2 linked regions of the Pseudovibrio sp. Tun.PSC04-5.I4 genome follow. The protein of the gene in region 1 interacts with the protein of each later gene in a pairwise test. Links are inferred from orthologs where the notes say so. Each region holds a gene or a part of one and is shown on either strand. Other genes may lie near its edges. The genes, in order: gyrA and gyrB.

Evidence for each region.
Region 2: the proteins of gyrA (region 1) and gyrB interact in binary tests that used the Escherichia coli proteins (3 or more experiments, as listed by UniProt). The link is inferred for Pseudovibrio sp. Tun.PSC04-5.I4 from one-to-one orthologs.

What each region holds. Positions count from the first base shown.
Region 1 is NZ_FNLB01000006.1:1,512,002-1,515,666, reverse strand. What follows is about bases 323-3,665. They hold gyrA (DNA gyrase subunit A), read left to right. Parts: upstream 323-675; coding sequence 676-3,465; downstream 3,466-3,665. Other genes in these bases: coaD (pantetheine-phosphate adenylyltransferase), read left to right, coding at 3,655-3,665; BLS62_RS12090 (MarC family protein), read right to left, coding at 323-336. In the rest of the region: more of BLS62_RS12090, read right to left, coding at 1-322. UniProt on the Escherichia coli protein: A type II topoisomerase that negatively supercoils closed circular double-stranded (ds) DNA in an ATP-dependent manner to maintain chromosomes in an underwound state.
Region 2 is NZ_FNLB01000006.1:2,921,618-2,925,028, reverse strand. What follows is about bases 305-3,393. They hold gyrB (DNA topoisomerase (ATP-hydrolyzing) subunit B), read left to right. Parts: upstream 305-666; coding sequence 667-3,120; downstream 3,121-3,393. Other genes in these bases: BLS62_RS18865 (GntR family transcriptional regulator), read right to left, coding at 3,191-3,393; BLS62_RS18875 (LysE family translocator), read left to right, coding at 305-524. In the rest of the region: more of BLS62_RS18875, read left to right, coding at 1-304; more of BLS62_RS18865, read right to left, coding at 3,394-3,411. UniProt on the Escherichia coli protein: DNA gyrase negatively supercoils closed circular double-stranded DNA in an ATP-dependent manner to maintain chromosomes in an underwound state.

The sequences.
Region 1 (3,665 bases):
AGACAGGTCTTCCTGTTCAATAGCCTTTTCCGCGCTTTCTGCTTTGCGCTTCTGGCGATGCTCAAACACCATCTCAACTGCGATGATGAATAGCAAAAGGCCGCCTGCGACCTGGAAGGCCGCCTGTGAAATGCCAAGAACATTAAGGAGCTGACGTCCGGCGAAAAAGAACGCCAAGAGTGTGCCACCTGAGATCAGAACGGCTTTAATGGCGATCTGTCTTCGTTCTGTACTGTCTGCGCCTGCTGTAACAGCTAAAAAGACCGGCGCGAGGCCTATGGGGTCGATTGTAACGAACAGCATGGCAAATGCATTGATCAGGAATTCAATGAGCATTGCGCTTTACCTTAGTTATGAATGTGGTGATTCCCAATCTTTGGGACTTGGTTACTCGCAATTCTGCGGCTTTGGTGTGGGCGCTACCAGACTATTGGGGAATTGGCAAGACTTTGGTAGGTTTTTGCACTACCCGTGACTTGTTTGGCACCTTTGGGAATGTTGCCGCAAAATCTTGCAATGAAACTGCGTATAACACCTTGTCTTTCATGTAAGTTTAGCCCCCTGAGGTAAGGTAGTTGTTATTAGGTGTTGTTTCACGGTAAGTGTCGTTTGGTTCTGACACTTGAATCGGCTATAAAGAATAAAATTCTGACTTAAAATTGATGAGAATAATCCTTGGCAGATCAGGACTTAAGTACACCACCAGGTGGCCCTCCCAGCGACATTCGGCCCATCTCGATTACAGATGAAATGAAACGCAGCTATCTCGATTACGCGATGAGCGTGATTGTTAGTCGTGCGCTTCCCGATGTTCGTGATGGCTTGAAGCCGGTTCACCGCCGTATTCTGTATTCTATGTATGAAAGCGGATATGAGTGGAACAAGCCCTACCGTAAGTCTGCGCGTGTCGTCGGCGACGTTATGGGTAAATATCACCCGCATGGTGATAGTGCGATTTATGACGCGCTTGTTCGTATGGCGCAGAGCTTTTCCATGCGCCTTCCGCTCATTAACGGGCAGGGCAACTTTGGTTCGGTCGATGGTGACCGTGCTGCGGCGATGCGTTACACCGAATGTCGCCTGGAAAAAGTCGCTCAGACACAGCTCTCCGATATTGACAAGGACACTGTCGATTTCAACGAGAACTATGACGGTTCCGAAACAGAACCGGTTGTTCTTCCAGCACGTTACCCGAATCTTCTGGTAAATGGTGCTGGCGGTATTGCTGTTGGTATGGCGACCAATATTCCGCCACACAATATGGGTGAAGTGATTGACGGTACGATCGCAATGATCGAACGTCCAGACCTTTCCCTTCCGGAATTGATGGAAATTATTCCGGGCCCGGATTTCCCAACAGGCGGCATTATTCTTGGCCGTGCCGGTATCAAATCGGCTTATGAGACCGGACGTGGTTCCGTTCTTATGCGCAGCCGTGTTGAGACGGAAGAAATTCGCACCGGCCGTATGGCTTTGATTGTCACTGAAATCCCTTATCAGGTGAACAAATCCGCTATGATCGAAAAGATCGCGGAACTTGTTCGTGAAAAGCGGGTTGAAGGTATCTCTGACATTCGCGATGAGTCTGACCGTCGGGGCATGCGCGTTGTTATTGAGCTGAAACGTGATGCTGTTCCAGATGTGATTCTGAATCAGTTGTTCCGTTACTCTCAGCTTCAACAGAGCTTTGGCTGTAACGTGGTTGCCCTGAATGGTGGTCGCCCGGAACAGCTTGCGCTGCAGGACATGCTGAAAGCCTTTATCGATTTCCGCGAGGAAGTTATCGGTCGCCGGACCCGCTTCCTTTTGAATAAGGCGCGTGACCGGGCTCATGTTCTTGTTGGTTTGGCTGTTGCAACGGCCAATATTGATGATGTGATTCACCTGATCCGTACGGCTCCAGATCCTGCAACGGCGCGCCGTCAGTTGATGGAGCGGCATTGGCCAGCAAAAGACATTGAGCCGCTGATCCAGCTGATCGATGATCCTCGCTATGCCATTCAGGAAGACGGAACTTTCAAGCTTTCTGAAGATCAGGCTCGTGCGATTCTTGAGCTGCGCTTACAGCGTTTGACAGCTATTGGCCGAGACGAAATCGGCGATGAACTGGACAAACTCTCTGTAGAAATCAAGGATTACCTTGATATTCTGCGCAGTCGTCAGCGCATTCTTGATATCGTTCGCACTGAGCTTGAAGAAGTTCGTGATGAATTTGCGACACCGCGCCGGACTGAAATTACAGAGGGTGGCGGTGATCTGGATGATGAAGATCTGATCCAGCGTGAAGATATGGTCGTGACCGTATCTCACACCGGTTACATCAAACGCGTTCCGCTGGATACCTACCGTGCGCAGCGCCGTGGTGGTAAAGGCCGCTCTGGTATGCAAACGAAGAACGAGGATTTCGTAACCCGTTTGTTCGTGGCAAACACGCATACGCCGGTTCTGTTCTTCTCCTCCCGTGGTATCGCTTACAAAATGAAGGTGTGGCGCCTTCCACTTGCTGGGCCAACCGCCCGTGGTAATGCGCTGGTGAACATGCTGCCGCTTGAACAAGGTGAACGCATTACGTCGATCCTGCCGCTTCCTGAGGATGAGGAAACCTGGGCAGAATTGGATGTGATGTTCGCAACCAAGCGCGGAACAGTGCGCCGGAACAAGCTTTCCGATTTTGCTCAAATCAACAAAAACGGCAAGATCGCCATGAAGTTGGACGAGGGCGATGGCATCGTCAACGTGATGACTTCAACGGAAGAAGATGATGTTCTGCTGACAACGTCCAGTGGTATGTGTATCCGCTTCCCGACAACAGACGTTCGGGTGTTCTCTGGTCGTAATTCTGTTGGTGTGCGCGGTGTCAACCTAGCAGACGATGATCACGTTATCTCCATGACGATCCTTGGTCACTTTGATTGTGATGCGGAAGAACGGACAGCCTACCTGAAGCTTTCCCGTGCTCAGCGAGCTGACGAATCTGAAGAACAGGTTTCGTTTGAGGACGCTGGTATCGGTCAGGAACGCTTTGAAGAAATGGATGGTAGTGAAGAGACTATTCTGACCATTTCTGAGAACGGTTACGGCAAACGCACCAGTTCTTATGAGTACCGCACCACGGGTCGCGGCGGTAAGGGCATCGCGGCAATGACGGTGAATGACCGTAATGGCCGCCTTGTTGCATCCTTCCGCAGTGAAGACAGCGATGAGATTATGCTGGTGACCAACGGTGGTCAGCTGATCCGTTGTCCTGTGACTGGTATTCGTCTTGCCGGTCGTTCAACGCAAGGCGTGATTGTGTTCAACACATCTGCTGAAGAAAAAGTTGTAGCTGTTGAGCGCATCAGTGAAACCGATGATGACGACGAGGCGGAAAACGCTGAAATCGTTGAGGGCGGAGACGCTGAAACTGGTGGCGAGGCGGTTGCGCCTGCTCCAGATGACAGCAGCGGAGACGCCCCAAGTGAATAATTGAGGAAGGGGCCTTCGGGTCCCTTTTTTCTTACTGTAATTCTCAGAGTTTCACGGTGTTGGTCTTTGGTTTTGATCAACAAAAAGAACTTGTTTCTTGTTGTTTCAATGGGCACTGTGCATTTTAACTTACATAATTGAATTTCCTGATTATTCATGGGTTTAATGAATAAGGAAGGTGAGGGGTTTATGAAGCGCGT
Region 2 (3,411 bases), 1.4 Mb from region 1 along the record:
TTGGGAAAAAGGGTTCCCTGCTCTTTTGCCTTGGTTTGTTGTGTGGTGATTTGCTTTGGTTTTCCATGGCAGCATTGGGTTTGGCTGCGATCGCGACAAATTTCGAAGGCGCTTTCATCGCCTTACGGTGGTTTGGCGCGGCTTATCTTGCATATATTGCGTACGGTATATGGAAATCCAGCAGTAATGCGGATGTAGGCCAGTTAGAGAACGACCAATTGCCGAGTGCGTCAGCTTTTGCGTCTTTGTTGTCTGGAATGCTATTCAATCTCTCCAATCCAAAGGCGATCATCTTCTATTTGGCTTTGATGCCAAATCTCGTACGAATGGATGATCTGACGGCGCTTGGGTTCTTAGAGCTCGCTTTAGTGTTGTCGACTGTGCTACTCTCGATCAACGGAACTTATTCATTCTTGGCGGTTAAACTGCGTGGGGTGTTGAGCTCGCAAAAGGCATTGCACAGTCTAAATCGGTTGGCGTGCATAGGGTTGATTGGCATTGCCACACTAATGATCGCACGTTAAGGCAATTATACCCCCTTAAAAACGATGTTTATGCAATATTTCCCTTGGTTTAAGAGCAGCCAAACTCCCTGATTGCTTGAACCATTTGCCCAACCAATTATAACATTAACTTCAATGAAAACCGTAGTGTGAAGTGATTCGAATGAGCGAAACGTCGACCCCAGAAAATGGCGGACCTGAGCAAGAAAATGGCGCAGGTGAATACGGTGCAGATTCCATCAAAGTGCTGCGAGGCCTCGATGCTGTCCGTAAGCGTCCCGGCATGTACATCGGTGATACCGATGATGGGTCAGGTTTGCACCATATGGTCTATGAGGTCGTCGATAACGCCATCGATGAAGCACTGGCAGGTCATGCTGATCATGTGACCGTTACGCTCAATGCAGAAGGTTCTGTCACTGTAACCGATAATGGTCGCGGAATTCCGGTTGATATTCACTCCGAAGAAGGCATTTCTGCTGCCGAAGTGATCATGACGCAGCTTCACGCTGGCGGCAAGTTCGACAGTAATTCCTATAAGGTTTCAGGCGGCCTGCATGGTGTGGGTGTTTCCGTGGTGAATGCGCTTTCCACGGTTTTGGACCTGCGTGTTTTCAGAAACAACAAAGAGCATTTCATTCGCTTCAATCATGGTGATGCGGTTGCTCCTCTTGCCGTTGTTGGTGATGCGCCAGGACGAACCGGCACCGAGGTAACATTTACCCCGTCTCAAGAAACTTTCACCAATGTTGATTTTGACTACGACACTCTGGAGCATCGGCTCCGTGAGTTGGCGTTCCTCAACTCTGGTGCACGGATTATTTTAACAGACAATCGTGGTGTCGAGACCCGACGTGAAGAGCTTTACTACGAAGGTGGCTTGGAAGCCTTCGTGAAGTATCTGGATCGCGCTAAGCATCCATTGATCGAACAGCCTGTTCTGATGATGGCCGAGAAAGACGGCGTCACTGTAGAAGTGGCGATGTGGTGGAACTCCAGCTACCACGAAAATGTTCTTTGTTTCACGAACAATATTCCGCAACGCGATGGTGGTACGCACCTTGCGGGCTTCCGTGCAGCCCTTACGCGTCAGCTGACCGGTTATGCGGATAGCTCAGGAGTTTTGAAGCGTGAAAAAGTTAATCCAACAGGCGAAGATTGTCGTGAAGGCCTCTCCTGTGTGCTGTCCGTAAAAGTTCCAGATCCAAAGTTCTCGTCACAAACAAAAGACAAGCTGGTTTCCTCTGAAGTCCGCGCTGTTGTTGAGAATCTCGTTGGCGCTGCACTTTCTAGCTGGTTGGAGGAAAACCCACAGCCTGCTAAATCGATCATTGCAAAAGTGGTAGAAGCTGCAAGCGCTCGTGAAGCTGCCCGTAAAGCGCGTGAGTTAACACGCCGCAAAGGGGCGCTGGATATAGCATCCCTACCCGGAAAATTGGCCGATTGTCAGGAGCGCGATGCTTCTAAAGCTGAAATCTTCATAGTGGAAGGTGACTCAGCGGGTGGCTCTGCCAAACAGGGCCGCGACAGATCAAACCAGGCTGTTTTGCCTCTGAAGGGTAAGATCCTCAACGTTGAACGCGCGCGTTTTGATAAGATGATTTCCTCTCAGGAAATTGGCACGCTTATCACCGCACTCGGCACCGGCATTGGGACTGAAGAATTCAACGTTGATAAGTTGCGTTACCACAAAATCATCATCATGACTGATGCGGATGTTGATGGTGCACATATCAGAACATTGCTGCTCACTTTCCTATTCCGTCAGATGCCTGCCCTTATTGAGCGTGGATATGTCTACATTGCACAGCCTCCGCTTTACAAAGTGAAGCGCGGTCAATCTGAGCAGTATCTGAAAGATGAGGCTGCACTGGAAGAATACCTCGTGAGCGCTGGTCTGGATGACACCTCTTTAACCCTATCCGGCGGAGAAGTCCGCATGGGGGCAGATCTGCGTAGTGTTGTTGAAGAAGCTCGCAATATTTCCAATGTTTTGAATGGCCTCCATACTCGTTATAATCGCGGTGTTGTTGAACAGGCCGCTATTGCTGGCGCACTTAATCCAGACAACATGCATGATCATGAAAAAGCGCAGGAAGCTGCAGCTTACATTGCGCGTCGTCTGGATATTCTTGCGGATGAATTCGAACGTGGTTGGGAAGGTGAAGCAACTGTCGACGGTGATCTGATCTTCTCGCGTACCGTTCGCGGCGTGAAGGAAGTTACCACGATTGATGCAGCACTGCTCGCGTCTGCGGATGCTCGTCGTTTGAATTCCTACTTCAAGCACCTTGGTGAAATCTACCATAAGGCCGCTTCGCTGACCCGCAAGGATAAAACAATCCAAATCCGCGGGCCTCAGGCGCTTCTTAATGCTGTGTATGCACAAGGCCGTAAAGGCATTTCCATGCAGCGTTATAAAGGGTTGGGCGAAATGAACCCTGAGCAGCTTTGGGAAACGACACTGGATCCGAACGTTCGCTCGCTGCTGCAAGTCAGAATTAAAGAGGCTGATGAAGCTGATGATATCTTTACCAAGCTGATGGGTGATGAAGTGGAGCCGCGCCGTGAGTTCATTCAGAACAACGCTCTATCAGTAGCCAACTTGGACGTATAAAGAAAAAGCCCTCCGCATAGGGAGGGCTACACACGATTTTGAAAGCCAGATTGCATAGGTAGTCTGGCTTTTATTTGCTCTCTGGAACTGCAAACGCCAAAAAAGTTTGCTCGGACATCCATGTATCAATCAAGAATTCGACGTGTTGTCTAGCTGCATGTGCGGCCTCATCCGGGGAGCCTTTGCAGTGTGCTTCAATAATGACAACGTGTTGCTGATACACTTCTTCCGGGTTCAACGGAATGCCTCTATGGCTAAGAGTGACACGATACATGTGCATGGCGCAGCGTT